DNA from 4 places in the Leclercia sp. S52 genome. Region 1 is predicted to be linked to each of the others. Evidence: predicted binding sites of a transcription regulator. Region 1 holds the regulator's gene; each other region holds the start of a gene.
The links. The regulator CRP, encoded in region 1, controls carbon source genes, mostly activating them, when cyclic AMP is high. The targets are predictions, from matches to a motif close to ATGTGANNNNNNTCACAT.

Region 1 (3,741 bases):
CTGGACAATATCGATTACCCCTGGCTGCTGGCGATGCTGCAGGGTTCATTTATTTCTCACATCAATACACTGGTAGTCCCGGGCGGGAAGATGGGGCTGGCGATGGAGTTAATCATGACGCCGCTGGTGCAGCGGTTGATGGAAGGGAAGAAAATCGATTGAGGCCTTGTTGCCCGGTGGCGCTACGCTTACTGGGCCTACGGGCTCTGTAGGCCGGGCAAACGAAGTGCCGCCCGGCGTTTTCGCAAGGCTTACGCCTCGATCACTTCATACGAGTGGGTAATCTTTACGGCTTTCTCCAGCATCAGCGCCACGGAGCAGTACTTCTCGGCTGAGAGATCCACCGCACGGGAGACCGCCGCGTCTTTCAGTTCTTTGCCGGTGACCACGAAGTGAAGATTGATATGGGTGAACAGGCGCGGCGCCTCTTCACGACGCGCTGAGGTCAGTTTGACTTCGCAGTCGGTCACATCGTGACGACCTTTTTGCAGGATCGATACCACGTCGATCGCACTGCATCCGCCTGCCGCCATCAGGACCACTTCCATCGGACTTGGCGCTTTATCGCCGGAGTTGCCATCCATCAAAATCTGGTGCCCGGAAGCCGACTCACCGAGGAACGTTAACCCTTCAACCCACTTCACACGTGCTTGCATTTGTATTAACTCCAGGATTGCATTTTTCCTGACAGATTACGCGTCAGTAACAATTCTGACAACGGAAGTCGACCTGCATCAAGCTGAAGCGAGACACCAGGAGACAGGCGGCGAAAGCTATGCTAAAACAGTCGAGATGCTACAGTAATACATTGACGTTGCACATGTATGCAGAGGACATCACACGTTACAGGCTGCTAATTATTGTGACAGCCAGACCCCAGGCAGGGGAAAGAATTCGATTGCAACCCCAGAGTACAGGTACACAGCCAGACTCTGGAGACAGCTTATAACAGAGGATAACAGCGCATGGTGCTTGGCAAACCGCAAACAGACCCGACTCTCGAATGGTTCTTGTCTCATTGCCATATTCATAAGTACCCATCGAAGAGCACGCTGATTCACCAGGGTGAAAAAGCGGAAACGTTGTATTACATCGTCAAAGGCTCAGTGGCAGTGCTGATCAAAGATGAAGAAGGCAAAGAGATGATCCTCTCTTACCTGAATCAGGGAGATTTCATCGGCGAACTGGGCCTGTTTGAAGAAGGTCAGGAGCGTAGCGCCTGGGTTCGTGCAAAAACTGCCTGTGAAGTGGCTGAAATCTCTTATAAGAAATTCCGCCAGCTGATCCAGGTGAACCCGGATATCCTGATGCGCCTCTCTTCGCAGATGGCTCGCCGTCTGCAGGTCACGTCCGAGAAAGTGGGTAACCTCGCCTTCCTCGACGTAACGGGCCGCATTGCCCAGACCTTACTGAACCTGGCGAAACAGCCAGACGCAATGACCCACCCGGACGGTATGCAAATTAAAATTACCCGTCAGGAAATTGGTCAGATCGTCGGATGTTCTCGTGAGACCGTGGGTCGTATCCTGAAAATGCTGGAAGATCAAAACCTGATTTCTGCCCACGGTAAAACCATCGTGGTTTACGGAACACGTTAATTCCGCTAAAACGGCGTGGCATCGCACGATGACACGCCGTTTTTGTCTCTATCCCCATGTGGCGCAGGCTCATTTATCACCCGGAAGTTAACTACGCACTGCGGCAAACCCTGGTGTTGTGTCTCCCCGTGGCTGTGGGGTTGATCTTCGGCCATCTGCAACAGGGTCTGCTCTTCTCCCTCGTTCCTGCCTGCTGCAACATTGCCGGTCTGGACACCCCGCATAAACGCTTCTTTAAGCGTCTGACTATTGGCGGCTGCCTGTTCGCGGGCTGTAGCCTGGCCGTGCAGCTGTTGCTGGCGCGGGATATTCCGCTGCCCCTCATTCTCACCGTGCTGGCGATGACGCTGGGGGTCACGGCTGAGATCAGCGCCCTGCATGCGCGACTGCTGCCCGCCTCGCTGATTGCGGCCATCTTTACCCTGAGCCTGGCGGGAAACATGCCGGTCTGGGAGCCGCTGCTCCTCTATACGCTGGGCACGCTCTGGTACGGGCTGTTTAACTGGTTCTGGTTCTGGATGTGGCGCGAACAGCCGCTGCGCGAGTCGCTGAGCGTGCTCTATCAACAGCTGGCAGATTATTGCGAAGCAAAATACACCCTGCTGACGCAGCACACCGACCCTGAAAAATCGCTGCCGCCGCTGCTGGCCCGTCAGCAGAAGGTGGTGGATCTGATCAGCCTCTGTTATCAGCAGCTGCATATGCTGGCGGCCAACAGAAATCATGAATACAAACGCCTGCTGCGTACCTTCCAGGTGGGCCTGGATCTACAGGAGCACATCTCCGTCAGCCTGCATCACCCGAAGGAGGTGCAAAAGCTGGTGGAGCGCAGCCACGCCGAAGCGGTGATCCGCTGGAACGCGCAGACCGTTGCGGCCCGCCTGCGGGTGCTGGCTGACGACATTCTCTATCATCGCTACCCCACCCGTTTCACCATGGACAAGCAGCTCGGCGCGCTGGAGAAAATTGCCCGTCAGCACCCGGATAACCCGGTGGGTCAATTCTGCGCCTGGCACTTCAGCCGTATTGCCCGCGTGCTGCGTACGCAGCGTCCGCTCTACCCGCGCGACCTGATGGCCGACAAGCAGAAACGCCTGCCGCTGATCCCTGCCCTGAGAAGCTATCTGTCGCTGAAGTCTGCCGCCCTGCGCAACGCGGCGCGTATCAGCGTGATGCTCAGTATCGCCAGCCTGATGGGCGTGGCGCTGCACCTGCCGAAACCCTACTGGATCTTAATGACCGTGCTGCTGGTGACGCAAAACGGCTACAGCGCGACGCGGGTACGTATTCTCCACCGGGCCGCCGGCACGCTGGCGGGGCTGATTATTACCGGCGTTACCCTGCACTTCCACGTTCCGGAAGGCTACACCCTGGCCGGGATGCTGATGGTGACCCTGGTGAGCTACCTGATCATACGCAAGAGCTACGGCTGGGCGACGGTGGGCTTTACGGTCACGGCGGTGTATACCCTGCAGCTGCTGACCCTGAACGGCGAGCAATTTATTATCGCCCGGCTGGCCGACACCCTGATTGGCTGCCTGATTGCCTTCGGCGGGATGGTCTGGCTGTGGCCGCAGTGGCAGAGTGGGCTGCTGCGCCAGAACGCCCACGACGCGCTGGAGGCCGATCAGGAGGCCATCCGCCTGATCCTCAGCGACGATCCACAGCCAACGCCGCTGGCCTGGCAGCGCATGAAGGTCAACCAGGCGCACAACGCCCTGTTCAACTCCCTCAACCAGGCGATGCAGGAGCCAGGCTTTAATTCGGCCTATCTGGCCGATATGAAGCTGTGGGTAACGCACAGCCAGTTTATCGTCGAGCATATCAACGCGATGACGACCCTGGCCCGGGAACATACGATGCTGACGCCAGACCTGGCGCAGCGTTATTTGCAGTCGTGTGAAATTGCGCTGCAACGCTGTCAGCAGCGTCTGGAATATGACGCGCCGGGCGAGAGCGGGGACAGCAATATTCTGGAAGCGCCAGAGACCCTGACGCAAGGCCCCATGAGCACGCTGGAGCAACATCTGCAGCGCGTTCTGGGACATCTGAACACCATGCACACCATCTCGTCGGTGGCATGGCGCCAGCGTCCGCATCATGGGATCTGGTTGATCCGGCGCTTAAAGCGGACCCCGTATTA
Region 2 (3,741 bases), 2.0 Mb from region 1:
CTGGCTGGGCGACACCGTGGCAAATGGCCCGTTCGTTCACTACCCGAACGAAAAATGGTTCCCGCTGACCGAAGACGACGAGCTGCCGGAAGGGATCCTCGACGATCGCCTGCGCGCGTTCTACGATCTGGAAAACCAGCTGACCGCCAGCATGCTGATCGATCTGCAGTCAGGTAATGAAGATCGCGGTATCTGCGCCCTGCCGTTTACCCGTCAGTCTGACGAGCAAACCGTCTATATTCCGATGAACATCGTCGGCAACCTGTATGTCTCCAACGGCATGTCCGCCGGCAACACCCGCAACGAAGCGCGTGTTCAGGGGCTGTCCGAGGTGTTTGAGCGTCACATCAAAAACCGCATTATCGCGGAATCCATCAGCCTGCCGGAGATCCCGGCTGACGTGCTGGCCCGCTACCCGGGCGTGGTAGAGTCCATTGCCAAACTGGAAGCCGAAGGTTTCCCAATCTTTGCCTATGACGGCTCCCTGGGCGGGAAGTACCCGGTTATCTGCGTGGTGCTGTTCAACCCGGCGAACGGCACCTGCTTCGCCTCCTTCGGTGCACACCCGGACTTCGGCGTGGCGCTGGAGCGTACCGTTACCGAGCTGCTGCAGGGCCGCAGCCTGAAAGATCTCGACGTGTTTACCCCGCCAACCTTCGATGACGAAGAAGTGGCTGAACACGCCAACCTGGAGACCCACTTCATCGATTCCAGCGGCTCTATCTCCTGGGATATGTTCAAGCAGGACGCAGATTATCCGTTTGTTGACTGGAGCTTCGCCGGTACCACGGAAGAAGAGTTCGCCACCCTGATGGCGATCTTCACTGCCGAAGGCCAGGAAGTGTATATCGCGGATTACGAACACCTGAGCGTGTATGCGTGCCGTATTCTGGTCCCGGGCATGTCCGACATCTATCCGGTGGAAGATCTGTGGCTGGCGAACAACAGCATGGGTGCGCATCTGCGCGAAACCCTGCTGGCCCTGCCGGAGAGCGCGTGGGAGAAAGAGGACTACCTGAACCTCATCACCCAGCTGGACGACGAAGGCCACGACGACTTTACCCGCGTGCGCGAGCTGCTGGGCCTGGCGACAGGCAAAGATAACGGCTGGTACACCCTGCGTATCGGTGAGCTGAAGGCGATGCTGGCGCTGGCGGGCGGCGACCTGGAGCAGGCGCTGATCTGGACCGAATGGACTATCGAGTTCAACGCCTCGGTATTCAGCGCAGAGCGCGCGAACTACTACCGCTGCCTGCAGACGCTGCTGTTACTGGCGCAGGAAGAGGATCGTGAGCCGCTGCAATATCTTAACGCCTTTACCCGTATGTACGGTGCCGAAGCGGTAGAGAACGCCAGTGCAGCCCTGAGCGGTGAAGCGCCATTCCACGGCCTGCAGGCAGTGGATAGCGATCTGAAAGCCTTCCCTGCTCACCAGTCGCTGCTGAAGGCCTATGAGAAATTACAGAAGGCTAAAAGCGCTTACTGGGCTAAATAACGTTACATAACATTACAAACTGTAGGCGTATACAATCACCTACGTTATATTACGGGGCAATTTTATTGCCCCGTTTTTTATTTCTGCGGCAATAACTTTTAGTTGTAATAATAAAGTTAAATATTGGTAGCTATAATTATGGCGCCCTGGCGATTATTGTTACTTTTTATATGAAATACTCCATTCTAATTAACTGTCCGGGGGAAGGTCGGAAGAAAAAAATCAAATCATTTAGTAACTTTTAAAATTTATTTTTATACGTATAATCAAATACTTACTCCGCATTTGCTGAAAAACCACGCACTTTGCGGGCCTATAAGCCAGGCGAGATATGATCTACATCAATTTCTCTTCTATAATGCTTTGTTAGTATCTCGTCGCCGACTTAATAAAGAGAGAGTTAGTGTGAAAGCTGACAACCCTTTTGATCTTTTACTCCCAGCTGCAATGGCGAAAGTTGCCGAAGAAGCGGGTGTCTATAAAGCAACGAAACAACCGATGACGACGTTCTTCCTGGCCATCACTGCCGGGGTGTTCATCTCCATTGCCTTTGTTTTCTATATCACCGCCACCACCGGTACTGCCGGGATGCCTTTCGGTATCGCTAAGCTGATCGGCGGCATCTGTTTCTCACTGGGTCTGATCCTGTGCGTTATCTGCGGCGCTGACCTCTTTACCTCGACGGTTCTTATCGTGGTCGCGAAAGCCAGCGGTAAGATCACCTGGGGCCAACTGGCAAAAAACTGGCTCAACGTTTACGTTGGAAACCTGATTGGCTGCCTGCTGTTTGTCCTGTTGATGTGGTTGTCGGGTGAATATATGACCGCCAACGGCGCGTGGGGGCTAAACGTCCTGCAAACCGCCGACCACAAAGTACACCACACATTTATTGAAGCCGTTGCGCTGGGCATTCTTGCCAACCTGATGGTCTGCCTGGCCGTCTGGATGAGCTACTCCGGCCGCAGCCTGATGGACAAAGCCATGATTATGGTTCTGCCTGTCGCCATGTTCGTTGCCAGCGGCTTTGAACACAGTATTGCAAACATGTTTATGATTCCATTCGGTATCGTAATCCGTGACTTTGCCAGCCCGGAGTTCTGGACTGCAGTAGGTTCCAGCCCGGAAAGTTTCTCTCACCTGACCGTTATGAACTTCATCTCTGATAACCTGATCCCAGTCACAATCGGGAACATTATTGGCGGTGGTCTGCTGGTTGGGTTGACATACTGGGTCATTTACCTGCGTGGCGATAACCATCATTAATGGTTTTCTCAGGCAGTAAATAAAAAATCCACTTAAGAAGGTAGGTGTTACATGTCCGAACTTAATGAAAAGTTAGCCACAGCATGGGAAGGTTTTGCCAAAGGTGATTGGCAGAATGAAGTCAACGTTCGTGACTTCATCCAGAAAAACTACACCCCATATGAAGGTGACGAATCCTTCCTGGCCGGTGCCACCGACGCGACCACTGCCCTGTGGGACAGCGTTATGGAAGGCGTTAAGCAGGAAAACCGCACTCACGCGCCTGTTGATTTCGACACCTCCATTGCATCCACTATTACTTCTCACGACGCGGGTTACATCAACAAATCCCTCGAGAAGATCGTTGGTCTGCAAACTGAAGCTCCACTGAAACGTGCGATTATCCCGTTCGGTGGTATCAAAATGGTTGAAGGTTCCTGCAAAGCGTACGATCGCGAGCTGGACCCAATGCTGAAGAAAATCTTCACCGAATACCGCAAAACTCACAACCAGGGCGTGTTTGACGTTTACACCAAAGACATCCTGAACTGCCGTAAATCAGGCGTCCTGACCGGTCTGCCAGATGCGTATGGCCGTGGCCGTATCATCGGTGACTACCGTCGCGTTGCGCTGTACGGTATCGACTTCCTGATGAAAGACAAATACGCACAGTTCCTGTCCCTGCAGTCCGACATGGAAAACGGCGTAAACCTGGAAGCGACTATCCGTCTGCGTGAAGAGATCTCCGAACAGCACCGTGCGCTGGGTCAGATCAAAGAGATGGCCGCCAAATACGGTTACGACATCTCCGGTCCTGCGACCAACGCTCAGGAAGCTATCCAGTGGACCTATTTCGGTTACCTGGCGGCGGTTAAATCTCAGAACGGCGCGGCAATGTCCTTCGGTCGTGTGTCCACCTTCCTGGATGCCTACATCGAACGTGACCTGAAAGCTGGCAAAATCACCGAGCTCGAAGCACAGGAAATGATTGACCACCTGGTCAT
Region 3 (3,741 bases), 1.1 Mb from region 1:
GCCGGGTAATTCCCCTGGGTTTTTTGTTCGGTTTTGTTCGCCACCATTTTGAACAGCAGCGTACGGCCCAGCGGCCCTGCCAGCACGCGCTCGCGCACCGGTAACTGACGGCCGGCCGGTTTGTCTTTCAGTGCCAGCGCCACTGCGGCCTCCAGCAGGATGGCATGCGGAACCACCTCATCCACCAGCCCGACCTTCAGGGCCTGGCGTGGACGCAGCTGTTTGCCGGTGAGGATCATCTCCAGCGCCGTGCTGACGCCCACCAGCCGCGGCAGACGCTGGGTGCCGCCCGAGCCGGGCAACAAGCCGAGCTGTACTTCCGGCAGGCCCAGCACCGTTTTGCCGTCGTCGGTACAAATTCGTCCGTGGCAGGCCAGCGCCAGCTCCAGACCACCGCCGAGGCAGGCGCCGTGGATCGCCGCAATCACCGGGATCGGCAGGGCATGAATTTCGGCCATGATCTGCTGCCCCTGACGGGCCAGCGCTTCCGCTTCCTGGGCGCTGTTGGCGCGGGCGATCATGTTGATATCGGCCCCGGCAATAAAGTTGTCCGGTTTGGCCGAGATAAACACCAGCCCGCGCAGGGCTTTGTTTTCGCGCACCTGCTTCAGGATCGCACGGACCTGACCGCCAAACTCGGCTTTCAGGGTATTCATCTTTTCGTCTGGCGCATCGATGGTCACCACCGCCACGTTGTCCGGACGCACATTAAGGGTAAACGCCGTTGTCATCTCCATTATTCTGCCTCCAGAACCATTGCGGCGCCCAGGCCACCCGCCGCGCAGGCGGTAACCAGGCCAAACCCACCGCCGCGACGGCGCAACTCATGCAGCGTCTGGGTGATCATCCTCGCCCCGGTCGCCGCAAAGGGGTGCCCGTAGGCAATGGAGCCCCCCAGCACGTTAAATTTACTTTCATCGACCTCGCCCGTAGCGTGGGCGCGTCCTAACACATCCCGGGCAAAACGATCGCTTGCCAGCAGCTGCAGGTTGGCCAGGGTCTGGGCGGCAAAGGCTTCATGCATGTCGATCAGCGTCAGATCGTTCATGGTGAGCCCGGCACGCTCCAGCGCCAGCGGCGTGGACCAGGCCGGTCCCAGCAGCATGTCCTGCCAGACATCAATGGCGGTAAAGGCATAGCTGCGCAGATAGCCGAGCGGGATCAGCCCCAGCTCTCTGGCGCGGGATTCGGTCATCAGGATCACCGCCGCCGCGCCATCGGTTAACGGCGTGCTGTTGGCGGCGGTCACGGTGCCGTGCTTACGGTCGAAGGCCGGACGCAGTTTCGCGTAATCGGCCAGCGTGGACGTGCCGCGAATATTATTATCTTCGCTCAGCGGCTCGCGGTAAGGCGGGGTGTAGGCGGTCATCACCTCGTTCGCCAGCTTGCCTTCCGCCCAGGCCTGAGCGGCACGCTGATGCGAGCGGTGCGCCAGGGCATCCTGCTGTTCGCGGGTAATGCCGTAGGTCTTCGCCATCTGTTCGGCGGTATCGCCCATCCGCAGGCCGGTGGAGTATTCCGCAACCGCAGGCGGCACGGGGAGGAGATCGCGCAAACGCAGGCGCGAGAAGAGGGATAAACGCTGCCCGGTGGTGCGGGCCTTATTGACATCCACCAGCACGCGGGCAAGCTTTTTGCTGACGCCGATCGGCAGGACAGACGAGGAGTCCGCGCCGCCAGCGATGCCGGCACGAATGGTGCCCGTGATCAGGCTTTCTGCGACGTTCGCCACCGCCTGAAAGCTGGTGGCGCAGGCGCGGCTGACGCTGTAGGCGTCGGTGTGGACGTTCATGCCAGTGCCCAGCACGATCTCACGGGCGATATTGGGCGCTTCCGGCATTTGCACCACCTGGCCGAAGACCAACTGTTCAATCACCTCAGGAGGTATTTCGCTGCGAGCCAGCAACTCCCCCACCACCATTTTTCCCAGATCGACGGCAGGTATGCCATGAAACGCCGTCGCCTGACGGGCAAATGGCGTACGTAATCCACTGACAATGGCAATGCGATCGCCCTGACGGGTGATTAGCGGTAATGCCTGACTCATAACGCTCCCCTGTGAATAACAAATGCGCAAAGTGGTCTGACCTGATAACAGTCTTAACCAAATTTTTACATTAGCCAATCGGGGAGAAGAAAAATTGCGAGCGAAGCCACAGAGCACAAACGAAACGCCCCCATGAATGGAGGCGTTGAAGGGAAATTAACGCAGACCGAGCTGGAAAATCAGAGACTCAGCTTCGCAGCTGAACACGAAATCGATGTCCAGGCGCACCCCGCCGTTTACTTCGGTGAAGGTGGAGGTGATGTCGCACGGTTCAGACTCAACGCCGCGGGCTTTCGCAGTCAGTGCGGCCAGCGTCTCTTCGGCTTCGGCACGGCTGGCGAACTCACGGCTGTAAGAGGCGGTGCAATCCGTGTTATCCACGATGGTACCCACATCCATACAGCAGCAAACCGGGGTTTCATCAGCACTGCATTTACTCATAGTAGATTTCCTCTGTAGTCGCGCACGGCGCGAAATAGACAAGATGCTGATATTTTACGCCCCGCCCGAAAGCGGCTCCAGTCGTTAATGGCGTAAAAGCCGGTAAGTGAGCAATATCACACGTAAAAATGATCTAAAACAAAAATCACCCGTTTGGAGTAAGCGAACTGGTCACAATTTTGCCAACCAGATCCCGTTTCGAAAAACATATCAGTAAATATTAATAAACAGACTTGCAACATTCTATCTGGTCAGACCTATACTCTCGCCACTGGTCTGATTTCTAAGTGTTACCACAGACCCTACACTTCGCGCTCCTGTTACGGTGTGTAACAAATATTGAATAAAAATAACTCAATGAGGTTATGGTCATGAGCCAGAAAACCCTGTTCAAAAAAACTGCGCTCGCAATCGCAGTGGCAATCGTCTCCACCTCCGCCTGGTCAGCGGGCTTTCAGCTAAATGAGTTCTCTTCCTCAGGCCTGGGCCGCGCCTATTCCGGGGAAGGTGCCATCGCTGATGACGCAGGGAATGCGAGCCGTAACCCGGCGCTGATCACCATGTTTGATCGCCCGACCTTCTCTATCGGTGCCGTTTATATCGATCCCGATGTCAACGTCACGGGTAACTCCGCCTTAACAGGACAGAGTGCAGACCAGGACAATATCGCCCCGACCGCCTGGGTGCCTAACGTGCACTTTGTTATGCCAATCAACGACCAGTTTGGTTGGGGTGCGTCTGTCACTTCCAACTACGGTCTGGCAACCGAATTTAACGACAGCTACGCGGCGGGTATCTACGGCGGTAAAACCGATCTGGAAACCCTCAACCTGAACCTGAGCGGAGCCTATCGTCTCGACAGCAACTGGAGCTTTGGCCTGGGCTTTGATGCCGTTTACGCGAAAGCCAAAATTGAGCGTTATGCAGGTTCGCTGGGTCCATTGCTGTCACGTCAGCTGACCGGCCGCGTACCGCCATCCTACCTGAATGGGATCAACGAGCCTGACGATCAGATTGCCTACCTGAAAGGCGACGAATGGGGCTTCGGCTGGAACGCCGGTATCCTGTATGAGCTGGATAAAAACAACCGCTGGGGTCTGACCTACCGCTCTGAAGTGAAAATCGACTTCGACGGCGACTATAAGAGCTCCATCAACCCGGCCCTGAACAGCATCCTGGGCAGTATGGGTCTGCCGTCGGGCACCGGTGGCCGCACCGAGAGCGGCTCTCTGTCGCTGCATCTGCCAGAAATG
Region 4 (3,741 bases), 1.5 Mb from region 1:
ATGATGATTATTTTTTAGGTTACATAAACGAAGAAAAAGGGAATGGATATGGCTGTCTCGGATATGATTACCAGGCTCAATACGCAGATGAACCTTGAGTTTCACGCGTCAAATCTCTCATTACACCTCAGCGAGTGGTGTTCAGAACATCAGTTAACCGGTTCCGCGACTTTCCTGCGCATTCAGGCGCAGAGCAACGTCACGCAAATGATGCGCGTTTTTGATTTTCTGAAAGCATCAGGCGCCATGCCGGTGCTGAAACCCGTCGATATGTCTGATGAAGCGTGTGATTGCCTGGAAGCGGTTTTCCAGCGCACGCTGGAAGAGTATGAGCAACGCTCTCTGACGCTGAATCAGTTAGCGGATGAAGCGCGGAAAATGAAAGATCTCTCCACGCTTAACTTCCTGCACGATATTGAAAAAGAGCAGCTGCAGGATGGGGTATTACTGAAAACCGTCCTCGATGAAGTTCGCCAGGCGCGCCGCACCGGCATGGGTCTGGAACAGACCGATCGCCACCTGCTTAACGTCGTCAACTGCCAGCACCACTGATCCTGCTTATCGCCTGACTTACCCGGCCTGTGCCGGGTAATTTTGTTACAAAATTGCAACCAACCCCTTGCTTTTATTAATTTTTAACAAATCCGATCTGGCTCCCACCGAATAACCCTTCTCCGTGTAATGATTTGCGAAAATTTCATTTTCACAGACGAAGGATACGTATGATTACCGTTGAATTTATTGTCATTATTCTGTGCCTGCTCATTGGTACCCGGTTCGGTGGCATGGGGCTGGGGCTGATAAGCGGCATTGGCCTGTTTATTCTCAGCTTTGTCTTTGGGCTTCAGCCCGGTAAGCCTCCGGTGGATGTCATGCTGACGATCCTCGCGGTCATTGGCTGTGCGGCTACGCTGCAAACGGCCGGAGGTCTGAACGTGATGATGCAGTTTGCCGAACGGCTGCTGCGTCGGCATCCACAACACATCACCCTGCTCGCCCCTTTCACCACCTGGATGCTGACCTTCCTGTGCGGAACCGGCCATGTGGTCTATACCATGTTCCCGATCATCGCCGATATCGCGCTGAAAAAAGGTATCCGCCCGGAGCGCCCGATGGCGGTGGCGTCCATTGCCTCGCAGATGGCGATTACCGCCTCTCCGGTATCGGTCGCCGTTGTCTCGCTGATGTCGATTCTTGCCGCGCAGCACGGGGTCGGCCAGGCCTTTGGCATTCTGCAGATCCTCGCCATTTCGGTCCCGGCTTCGCTGGCGGGGGTAGCGATTGCCGCTCTGTGGAGTCTGCGCCGCGGCAAGGATCTGGCCGACGACGAAGAGTTTCAGGCCCGGCTGCAGGATCCCGAGCAGCGTAAGTTTATCTATGGCAGTACCGACACCTTAATGAATCAGCGTTTCCCGAAACAGGCCTACTGGTCTACGTGGATCTTCTTCGCCGGGATTGCCGTCGTGGTGCTGCTGGGCGCCCTGCCCGAGCTGCGTCCGGCCTTTGAGGTGAAAGGCAAGCTGACGGCGCTGTCGATGAACCTGGTGATCCAGATGATGATGCTGATTGCCGGGGCCGTGATGCTGATGGTGTGCAAAGTGAATGCTGCGTCCATTTCAAACGGGGCGGTGTTTAAGGCCGGGATGGTGGCGATCTTCTCGGTCTTTGGCGTGGCGTGGATGAGCGATACCTTTTTCCAGGCGCATCTGGATGAGCTGAAGATGGCCCTTGAGGGGGTGGTGAAAAGCCATCCCTGGACCTACGCCATCGTGCTGTTCCTGGTCTCGAAGCTGGTGAACAGCCAGGCGGCAGCGCTGACCGCGGTCGCGCCGATGGGGTTAATGCTGGGGATCGATCCGAAGATGCTGATTGCTTTCTTCCCGGCGTCTTACGGCTATTTCGTTTTGCCGACCTACCCCAGCGACCTCGCCTGCATCGGCTTTGACCGCTCGGGCACCACGCGCATCGGCAAGTTTATTATCAACCACAGCTTTATTCTGCCGGGGCTTATCGGGGTGAGCTGTGCCTGTGCGGTGAGCTATCTGCTGGTGCAGACCTTCCTGTAATCCTCATGCCGGGCGACCCTGGGTCGCCCGTTCACAAAATTCTCATAAAACCATTTCTAAATTCAAAACGTCGGTTTATTTTAGTGAGACTCGCCCTGCGGCGTGAACTTCAGTTCAATCAGTGCAATGGCTTTCTGAACCGCACGCAGCGTGACCGGGTCAGCCGACGCAGGATTGCTGGCGAAATCGATGTTTCTGAGCTGGCTGGACATCTTCTCGCGCACCTCTGCGGGGGCGATGATTTCAATCACATCAAGGATTTGTTTGATGACCAGCTGGCATGCAACAACGTCAGAGATCAGTTCCTGATCGGCACTCAGGTTTTGAGACATAGGCTTCTCCTGTTTGAAAGGCCGCCATAGTAGCAAAACGCCCGCCCGGATGCGGCCTGCAGGCACAAAAAAACCTGCCGAAGCAGGTTTTTTCTTATCAGAACATCGCGCCTGGCGGTACGTCCTTAAAGGTCTTGCAGTAGGATTCGAACATGCTTTTCAGGATTTTGCGCAATTTCATCATTATGCTCCGGCTAAATGTTATGCAGGTGTTATCGTTGATGCGCTTATAATATGACCTCCATCACAAAAATCAATTATTTTGTGATATTCATCACGGCAGTTTATTTAAAATAAAACAGTGTTCCTGTTAAAAATAAAAACAAATCATGTAATTAGCAGCGTGTTTGTTCCTGTAAATTTTTAAAAAAAATTTTAAGTGGCAGAGGAAAAATGACCGAAAACATCTCCGGTAAAGCGGCCAGCGGGATCTCTCCCGCAGCGCTGTTGGTGGCTGGTGCCTTCTTTATGGAGTTTCTCGACGGGACGGTGATCGCCACCGCCCTGCCCGATATGGCGAGAAGCTTTGGTGTGCAGGCGGTGGATCTCAACATCGGCATCAGCGCCTATCTTATCACCCTGGCGGTGCTGATCCCCGCCAGCGGCTGGATCGCCGACCGCTTTGGTGCCCGCAAAGTCTTCACCCTGGCGCTGGCGATCTTTACCCTTGCCTCGGTGCTGTGCGGCCTCGCCACCAGCGTCGATCAGTTTGTCGCCATGCGCGTCCTGCAGGGGATGGGCGGCGCGCTGATGGTGCCGGTTGGGCGGCTGGCGGTGCTGCGCACCACCCCGAAACATCTGCTGATCACCGCCATCGCCACCCTCACCTGGCCCGCGCTGGTGGCACCGATCATCGGCCCGCCGCTGGGGGGGCTTTATTACCAGCTATGCCAACTGGCGCTGGATCTTCTTTATTAACGTGCCGCTGGGGCTGATTGCCATCGTGCTGGCGCTGCGCATTATCCCGGACATCTATGAAGAGACCCGCCGCCCGTTCGACACCCCGGGCTTTATCGCCACCTCGGTAGCGATGGTGAGCCTGGTTTGTGCCATGGAGATGATGGGGGCGCAGGAGGTGAATACGGTAATCACCTTCGCGTTGCTGGCTATCGGCGTGGTCACCTTGATCTATGCCCTGCGGCATTTCAGGCGCACCGAATGGCCGATGATCCGCCTTGACGCCCTGCAGGTGCCCACCTTTCGCGTGACGATGTACGGTGGGTCACTGTTTCGCGCCTCCATCAGCGCCGTGCCCTTTTTGCTGCCGCTGCTGTTCCAGGTGGGATTCGGCATGGATGCATTCCACTCCGGTTTGCTGGTGCTGGCGGTATTTGTCGGCAACC

Region 2: focA (formate transporter FocA) is a predicted target of CRP. The motif match lies at 1,825-1,842, and genes of this name have one in related genera.
Region 3: AAHB66_RS16390 (YfcZ/YiiS family protein) is a predicted target of CRP. The motif match lies at 2,593-2,610, and genes of this name have one in related genera.
Region 4: azuC (stress response protein AzuC) is a predicted target of CRP. The motif match lies at 2,631-2,648, and genes of this name have one in related genera.

The regions. Positions count from the first base shown of each region.
Region 1 covers NZ_CP152474.1:4,502,595-4,506,335, forward strand. The annotation lists gene AAHB66_RS21695 (phosphoribulokinase) at 1-162, shown strand, start outside; gene AAHB66_RS21700 (OsmC family protein) at 252-656, opposite strand; gene crp (cAMP-activated global transcriptional regulator CRP) at 966-1,598, shown strand; gene AAHB66_RS21710 (YccS/YhfK family putative transporter) at 1,655-3,741, shown strand, end outside.
Region 2 covers NZ_CP152474.1:1,613,109-1,616,849, reverse strand. The annotation lists gene ycaO (30S ribosomal protein S12 methylthiotransferase accessory factor YcaO) at 1-1,495, shown strand, start outside; gene focA (formate transporter FocA) at 1,901-2,758, shown strand; gene pflB (formate C-acetyltransferase) at 2,810-3,741, shown strand, end outside.
Region 3 covers NZ_CP152474.1:3,409,843-3,413,583, forward strand. The annotation lists gene fadJ (fatty acid oxidation complex subunit alpha FadJ) at 1-737, opposite strand, end outside; gene fadI (acetyl-CoA C-acyltransferase FadI) at 737-2,047, opposite strand; gene AAHB66_RS16390 (YfcZ/YiiS family protein) at 2,204-2,488, opposite strand; gene fadL (long-chain fatty acid transporter FadL) at 2,860-3,741, shown strand, end outside.
Region 4 covers NZ_CP152474.1:3,025,987-3,029,727, forward strand. The annotation lists gene AAHB66_RS14595 (non-heme ferritin-like protein) at 49-552, shown strand; gene AAHB66_RS14600 (anaerobic C4-dicarboxylate transporter) at 723-2,066, shown strand; gene AAHB66_RS14605 (DUF2766 family protein) at 2,147-2,398, opposite strand; gene azuC (stress response protein AzuC) at 2,496-2,579, opposite strand; partial or broken gene AAHB66_RS14615 (MFS transporter) at 2,792-3,741, shown strand, end outside.